3 linked regions of the Myxococcus xanthus genome follow. The protein of the gene in region 3 interacts with the protein of the main gene of each other region in a pairwise test. Links are inferred from orthologs where the notes say so. Each region holds a gene or a part of one and is shown on either strand. Other genes may lie near its edges. The genes, in order: dnaE, rpe and dnaN.

Evidence for each region.
Region 1: the proteins of dnaN (region 3) and dnaE interact in binary tests that used the Escherichia coli proteins (3 or more experiments, as listed by UniProt). The link is inferred for Myxococcus xanthus from one-to-one orthologs.
Region 2: the proteins of dnaN (region 3) and rpe interact in binary tests that used the Escherichia coli proteins (3 or more experiments, as listed by UniProt). The link is inferred for Myxococcus xanthus from one-to-one orthologs.

Annotation. Positions count from the first base shown.
Region 1 is NZ_CP017174.1:7,310,200-7,314,464, forward strand. Bases 68-4,186 are described here. They hold dnaE (DNA polymerase III subunit alpha), read right to left. Parts: upstream 3,826-4,186; coding sequence 268-3,825; downstream 68-267. Other genes in these bases: BHS09_RS29975 (crotonase/enoyl-CoA hydratase family protein), read right to left, coding at 68-246. Outside these bases: more of BHS09_RS29975, read right to left, coding at 1-67; BHS09_RS29985 (Spy/CpxP family protein refolding chaperone), read left to right, coding at 4,208-4,265. UniProt on the Escherichia coli protein: DNA polymerase III is a complex, multichain enzyme responsible for most of the replicative synthesis in bacteria. This DNA polymerase also exhibits 3' to 5' exonuclease activity. The alpha chain is the DNA polymerase catalytic subunit.
Region 2 is NZ_CP017174.1:7,908,990-7,911,890, forward strand. Bases 118-2,872 are described here. They hold rpe (ribulose-phosphate 3-epimerase), read right to left. Parts: upstream 1,948-2,872; coding sequence 1,288-1,947; downstream 118-1,287. Other genes in these bases: BHS09_RS32465 (hypothetical protein), read left to right, coding at 221-556; BHS09_RS32475 (response regulator), read left to right, coding at 889-1,275; BHS09_RS32485 (GAF and HD-GYP domain-containing protein), read left to right, coding at 2,121-2,872. In the rest of the region: more of BHS09_RS32485, read left to right, coding at 2,873-2,901. UniProt on the Escherichia coli protein: Catalyzes the reversible epimerization of D-ribulose 5-phosphate to D-xylulose 5-phosphate.
Region 3 is NZ_CP017174.1:279,938-283,074, reverse strand. What follows is about bases 90-3,080. They hold dnaN (DNA polymerase III subunit beta), read right to left. Parts: upstream 2,143-3,080; coding sequence 1,036-2,142; downstream 90-1,035. Other genes in these bases: BHS09_RS01145 (peptidase), read right to left, coding at 2,836-3,080; BHS09_RS01150 (DUF6748 domain-containing protein), read left to right, coding at 2,353-2,814; BHS09_RS01160 (hypothetical protein), read right to left, coding at 90-935. Outside these bases: more of BHS09_RS01160, read right to left, coding at 1-89; more of BHS09_RS01145, read right to left, coding at 3,081-3,137. UniProt on the Escherichia coli protein: Confers DNA tethering and processivity to DNA polymerases and other proteins. Acts as a clamp, forming a ring around DNA (a reaction catalyzed by the clamp-loading complex) which diffuses in an ATP-independent manner freely and bidirectionally along dsDNA.

The sequences.
Region 1 (4,265 bases), 7.0 Mb from region 3 along the record:
GCCGGTGAGCAGCGGCCCCAGGGATTCCATCATCCCCATGAGGTCCAGGCCGAAGGTGAAGTGCTTGCCCTCGCCGCGAACCAGCACGACGCGGACGGAGTCATCCGCATCCAGCGCGCGGATGGCCTCGGGCATTTCCCGCCAGAAGTCGGGCCCCATGGCGTTGCCCTTGCCGGGGCCGGTCAGCACCAGCTCGGCGACGCCTTCGTTCTTCTCGATGCGCAGCGACTTGTAGGTCCCGTCCATTCAGGCCTCCGATTCAAGACGTCAGCCGAACTCCACCACCCGCATGCCGAACAGGCGGTCCACCGCGAGCAGCAGGTCGTCATTCACCTGCACCTTGATGGACGTGTTGCCGATGAGCGCCTCGCCCTCGCCCTTGAAGAGCACACTCACCGCCACGGGCGTGGCGCCGGCGTACTTCTTCGCCAGTTCGTGCAGCTTCGCCACCCGCTCCTCCGTGAGCAGGTCCGCCGGCACGCGCAACTCCAGGCGCTTGGTGCGCTTCTCACGCACCGCCTTGAGGCTCTGGATGTCGTCGACGATGAGCTCCGGCGTCGGCGAGTCCTCGTCACGCTGGCTGATCTGCACCGTGCCGGACACCAGGATGGGGTCGTCCGACTTGAGCAGGTGCTCCCAGTTCTCGAACCCCGGCTTGGGCCCCTGCTTCGCCCACTTGCCGTCCCGGCCCATCACGTTGCGCGTGCCGTCCTTGCCCGGGAAGCACACCAGCTCGATGGAGCCGGACAAGTCCTCAATCGTCACCCACGCCATGCGCTTGCCCGTCTTCGTGGGCCGCTCGCGCAGCACCGTGACGATGCCCGCCACCGTGAGCTTGTCGTCCTTGCGCGCGCGCTGCACCGCCGTAATCGGCCGCGCGTAGCGCTTCAGCTCCTTGTCGTACTGGTGCAGCGGATGGCCGGACACGTAGAAGCCAATGGCCTCCTTCTCCAGCGACAGCCGCTCCTTCTCCGACCAGTCCTCCACCTCGACGTAGTCGTCCTTCAGCCCGCCGCCACCGCCATCCGTGGACGGGCCGGCCAACATGCCGAACAGCGAGCTCTGCCCGGCCGCCTTGTCCTTCTGGCTGGCCGAGCCGCGGTTCATCGCCTTCTCGATGGTGTCGAAAATCTGCCGGCGTGAGCGCTTCTCGAAGTCGAAGGAGCCCGCCTTCACCAGCGCTTCCATCACCTTCCGGTTCACCTTGCGGCTGTCCACGCGCTCGCAGAAGTCGAACAGGCTCTTGAAGGGGCCGTCCTTGCGCGCCTCCAGGATGGACTCGATGGCGCCCTCGCCCACGCCCTTGATGGCGCCCAGGCCGAAGCGAATCTTCCCGCTCACCGCGCCGAATTCCATGTCGGACTGATTCACGTCCGGCGGCAGCACCTCGAGGCCCGACTCGCGCGCCTCGCCGATGTGCTTCACCACCTTGTCCGTGTTGTCCTTCTCACTGGAGAGAAGGGCCGCCATGAACTCGCAGGGGAAGTGCGCCTTCAGCCAGGCCGTGTGGATGGTGACCAGGCCGTAGGCCGCCGAGTGGCTCTTGTTGAAGCCGTACTCGGCGAACTTCTCCATCAGGTCGAAGATTTCACCGGCGACCTTGAGGTCGACGTTGTTCTTCGCGCAGCCCTCGAGGAAGCCGGCCCGTTCGGCCTGCATGACCTCGGCCTTCTTCTTGCCCATGGCGCGGCGAAGCAGGTCCGCGCGGCCCAGGGTGTAGCCACCCAGGACCTGCGAAATCTGCATCACCTGCTCCTGGTACACGATGACGCCGTAGGTGTCCTTGAGCACCGGCTCCAGCGCGGGGTGCGGGTACGACACCTTCTCCCGGCCGTGCTTGCGGTTGATGAAGACGTCCACCATGCCGGAGTCCAGCGGACCCGGGCGGTAGAGCGCGCCGGCGGCGATGACGTCTTCGAAGCAGTTCGGCTTGAGCTTCACGACCATTTCCGTGAAGCCGCTGGACTCCATCTGGAAGACGCCGGCCGTGTCGCCCTTGGCCATCAGCTCCCAGGTCTTCTCGTCGTTGAGCGGGATCTCGTGCCGCGGGATGTCCTTGTCGTGGTTGCGCTTCACCAGGTCCAGCGCGTGCTGAATCACCGTGAGCGTCTTCAGACCGAGGAAGTCGAACTTCACCAGGCCGGCCGCTTCCACCTCGTCCTTGGCGAACTGGGTGATGAGCGTCTTCTCACCCGGCGGCTGGTAGACGGGCACGAACTCCCACAGCGGCTTGTCGGCAATCACCACACCCGCGGCGTGCATGCCGGGCTGGCGGTGCAGGCCCTCCAGCGCGAGCGCGATTTCGAGCACGTCCTTCGTGGTGACGGGCTTGCCTTCCACCTCACCGATGTTGGAGGGCGTCTCCATCATCTCCTTGAGGCGAGGCTCCATCTCGATGGCCTCCTTCAAGGTGATGTTGAGCACCTCCGGGACCAGCTTCGCGATGCGGTCACCTTCGCTGAAGGGCAGCGCGAACACGCGGCACACGTCGCGCAGCACGCTCTTCGCCTTCAGCGAGCCGAAGGTGATGATCTGCCCCACGTTCATCTCGCCGTACTTGCGGCCGACGTACTGGATGACCTCGTCCCGGCGGTCCTGGCAGAAGTCGATATCGAAGTCGGGCATCGACACGCGTTCCGGGTTGAGGAAGCGCTCGAACAGGAGGTTGTACGGGATGGGGTCCACGTCGGTGATGCGCAGCGCGTAGGCGACGAGGCTGCCGGCGCCGGAGCCACGGCCGGGGCCCACGGGGATGTTCATCTTCTTCGCCCAGTTGATGAAGTCCTGGACGATGAGGAAGTAGCCGCAGAACCCCATCTTCTGGATGACGCCAATCTCCAGCGCCAGCCGCGCCTGGTACTGCTCGCGGTCGATGGGATAGGTGACAGTGGCCGCCAGCTCCTTGAAGCGCTCGCGCAGGCCCTCATACGCCAGCTCCGCCATGTAGCTGTCCGGCGTGTGGCTGTCGGGCACCTTGAAGGTGGGCAGCATGGGCTTGCCCAGCTTGAGCTCCAGGTTGCACTGCTCGGCGATGCGCTGGGTGTTGTGGACCGCCTCGGGCGTGTCCTTGAAGAACTCCAGCATCTCCGTGGGACTGGTGACGTAGAGCTTGTCCGTGGAGTGCTTCATGCGCTTGCCATCCGCCAGCGTCTTGCCGCTTGCGATGCACATGAGCAGTTCGTGGGCGCGCGCGTCCTCGCGCTTGATGTAGTGCGCGTCCGCGGTGGCGCACAGCGGGATGTCCAGGTCGCGCGAGAGCTGCTTGAGGTTCTCGTTCGCCTTGTCCTGCTCCGGCATCCCGTTGGACTGCACCTCCAGGAAGAAGTGCCCCGGGTCGAAGATGTCCTTGTACTCCTGCGCCGCGCGCCGGGCGTGGTCCATGTCGCCGCGGAAGCACGCGCTGGTGACTTCACCACCCAGGCACGCGGTGAGCGCGAACAGGCCCTTGCTGTGCTCGGCGAGCACCTTCTTGTCGATGCGCGGGTGGTAGTAGAACCCGTGCATGTACGCGGTGGAGGAGAGGTAGCGCAGGTTGGCGTAGCCCTCCGCGTTCTTCGCCACCAGGATGAGGTGGTGGGAGACCTTCTCGGAGCGGTCCTCACGCCCCTTCGGTCCGGCGACGTAGGCCTCCATGCCCAGAATCGGCTTGATGCCGGCGTCCTTCGCCTTCTTGTAGAAGTCGATGGCGCCGAACATGTTGCCGTGGTCCGTCACGGCAACGCTGCTCATCCCCTTCTCCTTCACCGTCTTGATGAGGTCCTTCATCCGGATCGCCCCATCGAGGAGCGAGTAGAGGGTGTGCAGGTGGAGGTGGGTAAAGGACATAAGCGCGTTCCGCTCCTGGAGGCCGGGGTGCCGCCGAACACTAGGGCCGTGCTCCCCTGCTCGCCAGTCCAGTGTTGCCCCTGGCGGAGAAGCGCGGGCGAGGCCGGAAAATCGGCCTCTTGCGGCGTTCCGCCACGAGCGGAAGCCCTGGACGGAAGGCTAACGGCCCGCCCTTCCCACCGCCCGTCTCCGTGGAAGTCACGATGCGTCCAAGCCTCGGGCGCCGGGACGTGGCCCCTGGCCCGGTGAGCGTACGGGCGGCTTCATACTTCTTCACGCCTCGTACAAATCCCAGCAACGGCGGGCCGGCACATTGCCCACCGTCGCCGCGAGTGGTGGCGACTTCACGTGGAGCCGTCCGCGCTCCACCCAGGAGAGAGCCATGATGAAGAGGTTCGCCGTGGTCGGTTCCGCGATGCTCGCCGTCGCGCTGCTCAGCG
Region 2 (2,901 bases), 7.6 Mb from region 3 along the record:
CACCTCGGCGGGCGGTGGCTTGAGAGCGGCCGGAAGGGTGGCACTACGGGCGCTCTCGGTCGAGGAACGCTTCCGCTCACTGCCACCGCGCAGCTTCGGAAGCGAGGGTGCGGCCATCTGGATGTGGCACCGTGGCTACGGGAACCGCAACGATGCCACTGGGCGCGCGTACCCGGGCGTGTGGAGACCCACTGCCGGGAAACCGAGGTGGCCAAGCTGAATGCGGAGTTGGTGGACCCGCAGACCGAAGACGGTCAACAACGTGCTGGTGGCGCTCAACACGGTCTTCAAGACGGCGCTCAAATGGGGCGTCATCGAGCAGATGCCGGCCACCGTCGAGCTGTTGAAGGGGCCGTTCTACGAGCCGCATGAGGACGAGCGGCTGGTCAAGGTGACGGCGAAGGTGGCCGGGCACCAGAACCTCTCCACCCCCCAGCGGTACATGCACCTGAGCCCGGCGGCCAAGTCAGCGGCCACCCGGATGCTGGCGGGGCCGAGACAGGAAGCCCAAAATGAAACGGGCTGGAGACCTTGCGATCTCCAGCCCGCTTCATGACGTGGTCGGGGAGACAGGATTTGAACCTGCGACCCCTTGGTCCCGAACCAAGTGCTCTACCAGGCTGAGCCACTCCCCGATATGTCGCTTCGCCGGACGGTCCTTCTCGGGACCGGCGAAGTGGCGGCGGTAGTACCCGAGCCGCCCAGCCGAGTCAACGTCCTCGGATCACCTTTTCTTCCGCCCCTCCCCGCCCAGAGGGAGCTGGCAGCCGGGCGATGCCCGGGTGCCCCCCGACTCCGCTTCCCAAGACCACGAATTTCCTGTACTCCCGGACAGTTTCCCCTCCTGCTACACTCACGAGGCAGCCTGCATTGTTGCACCGCGATGCCATGACGCCGCCCCCCGTCGTCCTCATCTCCGATGACGAGCCCCTCATCGTCTCCGCCCTCGCCCGCGAGGGGAAACGGTCCGGGCTGAACTGCATCTCGGACACCACGTCCGAGCGCGTCCTGGAGCTCGCCCGCGAACACCGGCCGGCCGTCATCATCCTGGACATCAACCAGCACCAGGACGGCCGGGACCTGCTCGCCCAGCTCAAGCAGGACCCCAACACCCGCGACTGCAAGGTCATCATCCTCAGCGCCGTCGAGGACCAGTTCACCCGCCACGTCTGCTTCGAGCTCGGCGCCGACGATTACGAGGTGAAGCCCTTCGACCCCACCTTCATGACCCGCGTCGCCCGGCTCGCCTCCTCCGTGGCGCGCCCTCGCACCTGAAGTCAGCCGGCCTCACGGGCGCAGCGAGCGGATGGCCTCCGCGTAGTCCTTCGAGCCGAAGACGTAGCTGCCCGCCACCAGCACCGTGGCCCCGGCCTCCACCACCCGCTTCGCCGTGGTGGCGTTGATGCCGCCGTCCACCTCGATGTCCACGTCCTTCAGCCCGCGCGCATCCAACATCCCGCGCAGCCGGCGCACCCTCTCCACTGTGGACTCGATGAAGCTCTGCCCGCCGAAGCCCGGGTTCACGCTCATCAGCAGCACCATGTCCACGTCGCCCAGCACCTCCTCGATGGCCGACAGCGGCGTGCCCGGGTTCAACACCACCGCCGGCTTCGCCCCCGCATTGCGAATCTGCTGAAGCGTCCGGTGCAGGTGCGGACTGGCCTCCACGTGCACCGTCAACACGTCCGCCCCCGCCTTCACGAAGGCCTCCACGTAGCGCTCCGGCTCCACAATCATCAGGTGCACGTCCAACGGCTTCGTCGCCACCCGCTTGATGGCCTCCACCACCACGGGTCCAATCGTGATGTTCGGCACAAAGCGGCCATCCATGACATCCACGTGAATCCAATCCGCACCGGCGGCTTCGATGGCGCGGACCTCTTCGGCCAAGCGGCCGAAGTCACAGGACAAAAGCGAAGGAGAGATGCGAACGGGGCGGCGGCTCATGCCGCGCTTCATAACCGCAACCCGCGCGCTGGCTAAGGCCGAACGCAACGCGACGACGTCCACCAGACAGCCAGGGACCTGCCAGGTGGGTCCCCCAAGGCAGCGTGCTGTCTACCCGTGCTAGAACTTTGTAGCCCTTCGCGGCCGCTGGCCGCTTCTCACGGAGCCGCCTGGTGCTCGCTCAACCCGCCCCACAGCCCGAGCTGAACCGCCGCCTGGCGAAGCTCACGTCCATCCTGGATGTCGCGAAGGCGATGAGCGCCGAGCGCGACCTCGACCTGCTCCTGCCGCTCATCCTCTTCGAGGCCACCAAGGTGGTGGAGGCGGACCGCTGCTCGCTCTTCATCCTGGACCGCGAGCGCAGCGAGCTGTGGAGCAAGGTGGCCCAGGGCTCCAAGAGCGAAATCCGCCTCCCGGTGGGCAGCGGCGTCGCCGGACAGGTGGCCCAGACGGGCGCCGTCATCAACATCCCCGACGCCTACGCCGACGCCCGCTTCAACCGCTCGTTCGACGTCTCCAGCGGCTACCAGACGAAGACCATCCTCTGCGTCCCCATGCGTGACGCCGGCGGCGAGGTGACGGGCGTCATCCAGGCCCTCAACAAGCTGGACGGCGCCAGCTTCAACGCCGAGGACGAGGAGCTGCTGCTCGCCCTGGGCGCCCAGGCCGCGGGCGCCATCGAGAACGCCCTCCTCCACGAGGACATCAACCGCCTCTTCGAGGGCTTCGTCTCCGCCTCCGTCGTCGCCATTGAATCCAGAGACCCGACCACCGCCGGTCACTCCGGGCGCGTGGCCGACCTCACCGTGGCCCTGGCCCAGGTGCTCGAACACCTGTCCACCGGCCCCTACGCCCACACGCGCTTCTCCGCCGGGGAGATTCAGGAGCTGCGCTACGCCTCGCTGCTCCACGACTTCGGCAAGGTGGGCGTGCGCGAGCCCGTGCTCGTGAAGG
Region 3 (3,137 bases):
CGCGAATCGTCGCCCCGAAGCCGCCTCGTGGGTGGCTGCGTGCCAGGCGCCTCGGGCGCGAACAGCCCCGGCCCGCCCAGCCGCGGCTCCGCGCCACACTCGGAACGCCCCTCGCGCGCGGCCAGCCACGCCAGCAGCGCCGGCACCTCGGCGTCCGCGGGCACCACCGGGGCCAGCCGCTCCTCCAACAAGGCGCGCAGCCGCGCCCAAGCCACGCCCCGCCAGAAGGCCACGTGCAGCAGCAGCTCCGGCCCGCTGCGAGGCACCCGCTGCGGCGCGCGCGACGCCCGGGCCAGCAGGAAGCCCTTCACCTGCCCCCGCGTGTCGAAGTGCTCAAGCCGCTGCCACAGCGCCGCCAGCGCCGTCTCCGCCAGCGGCAGCGCCCGCTGAAGCGCCTCCGCCTCCTCCACCGTGAAGGGCAGCACGCCTTCCGGCGCGGGACGCTTGAAGACGTGCTCGAACACCTCCGCGGCGGCGCACGCGGCGCGCAGCTCCGGCAGGTTGCGCGGCAACAGTTCCACCGCCCGTGCCCAGATGTGCCGCCCCAGGAGCGGCCCCGCCTCCAGCACCGTCTCTTCCAACTTCAGCAGCGCCTCGCCCAGCGTCGCGGGCCGGCCCTCCACGGGCAGCCGCTTGAAGGCCACGCGCCGCACGTCCTCCCGCAGGCGCTCCACCTCGCGCATCAGCTTCATGGGCGCGGCGCTCGCCGGCCACCCTTCCGCGGCGGCGCGGCGCTTCAGCGCGGCCAGGGTGGCGTCCACCTCCGGCTGCGTGCGCGCCACCTCCAGCAGCAGCTCAAACTGCGAGCGCACCCGCTCCTTCCAGAAGAAGGCCGCCAGCATGCCGCGCAGGGCGCGATAGCGAAGACGCGTGGCCTCCAGGAGGTCCGCGCGGTCCTCCAGCCGGGCGCGCAGGTTGTCCGGGTGCGTGGCCATGCCATCACCATAGGAAGGCACCGGCCGGGTGTCAGGCCCCCCAGGGGCCCGACGCGTCACGAGTGAACGGTGCGGGCCCTCTCAAGGGAGCCCACCCGACTCACACGCGCATGGGCATGACGACGGCGGTGAAGCTCCGGTCGCCGGGGGCATGGAGCACGCCCGGGCTGTGCTCGTCACCCAGCTCGAAGGAGACCTCGTCCGTCTCCGTCACGGCGAGCACATCCATCAGGTAGCGCGCGTTGAAGCCGATGGTGATGCCGTTGCCGCGGTAGGCCAGCTCCAGCACGTCCTTGGCCTCGCCCAGGTCCGGGTTGCTCGCCGTGATGATGAGCTGGTTCTCCTCCAGGCCGATGCGGACCGCGTTGCTCTTGTCCGCCGACAGCAGGGCGATGCGCTTGAGGCTCTCCAGCAGGCGCACCTTGGGCACCAGGACGACCTTCTCCCCTTCCTTGGGGATGACGCGCTGGTACTCCGGGAACTGGCCGTCGATGAGGCGCATCACCATGGTGAGGCCCGGCTTCTTGAACAGCGCCGAGTTCTCCGCGAAGCCCAGGTGGCACTCCGCGTCCGGCGCCTCATCCAGCAGGCGCTTGAGCTCCATCAGGCCCTTGCGGGGGATGATGACGCCGCTCTTGAGCTTGAAGTCGCCCGGCAGCTCGCGCTCCACCAGCGCCAGCCGGTGACCGTCGGTGGCCACCATGCGGACCTTGCCGGTGGACTGGGGCTCGAAGAAGACGCCGTTGAGGATGTAGCGCGTCTCGTCGCTGGAGATGGCGAACTGCGTCTTCTTGATCATCTCCAGCAGCGTGTTGCCCCCCACCTGCACCAGGGGCGCGCTCTCTTCCTTCGGCAGCTTGGGGTACTCCTCGGCCGCCATGCCCACGATCTTGAAGTGGGCCGAGCCGCTGGAGATGTCCACGTAGTTGTTGGCCAGCTTCTTCAGCGTGACCTGCGCGTCCGGGAGGTTCTGGACGATGTCGAAGACGTACTTGGCGCTCAGCGTGACGGCGCCCGTCTTGATGACCTCGGCCGGGTGCTCGGACACGACGCCGATGTCCAGGTCAAACGCGGTGACGGTGATGCCGCCCTTGTTCGCGGTGACGAGCACGTTCGCCAGGATGGGCATCGTCGTCTTGCGCTCCACGATGCCCTGGGCGCGGTAGAGGGCCTTCTTCAGCTCGTCGGCGGCGATGCGGAATTCCATCGGAGGGCGTCCTTACGGGTCTCGGCCGCGAAGGCCGATCTACGAGGCCGGATGTAGCCCCTGCACTCCAGTCCGTCAACGAACCCTGAGCGACGTGGGAGCAGCAATGTCCACCTGCAACTGACCGCCAGTCACCAATTCGCGAGACAGACTGGCCCCTGGCGGCGAGCCGGAGCACACTGGCGCCTCTTTCCTCCCCTGGAGCCCGTCATGAACCGCCGCTCGCTGGTGCTCGCCGCCCTTGTCCTTGGCTTCGTCTCCGGATGTAGCAAGCCGCCCGCCGCGACGTCCTCGCCACCGGCGAGCGAGAATGGAACCCCCTCCAGCGAGAACGGAACGCCCACCATGACCCCACCGCCCAGCAATGATTCCCAGCCCAAGCAGGGTGAGAGCGCCGTCTACATCGTCAAGGACAGTGGCGTGCGCTGCTTCGCCCCGCCCTGCCCCACCTACAACGCCTTCCCGGTGGACAAGCCAGACGCGGAGCCCATCCCCGTGCACGAACTGGAGCTGTCCGCGGTGACGAAGGGCTCGGACGAGCAGACGGGTGCCTTGATCCGCAAGACGCTGGACGGCACCGGGCTCAAGATTCAGGGCACGTTGGAGACGCGACCCAACGCGGGCCCCGCGGGCGCGGCCACCGTCCTGCGCGCCAGCAAGGTGGAGAACTGAAAACACCCTTCCGGGCGGGCCTCAGATGTGGAGGCCCACCTGGATGCCGGGCCAGTGCTGGAGGCGTTGATCCGGCTCCGGGTTGCGCTCCCGGAAGGACAGCCGGGTGATGGAGTCGAAGTCCGACGCGCCCCAGGAGAACCACGCGTTGTAGGTGGGCCCGGCGAACACGGCCAGGCGGGGCATGAGTTGGAAGCCCAGCATCAACCGGACCTGCCCCAGCACGTTGCCACCGTCGCCCTCCAGCGGGTTGCGCACCGGCTGGACGGCGCCGCCCGTCACGTCCAGGTCCACCCAGAGCCGCTGGGACAGCGTCATGTGGC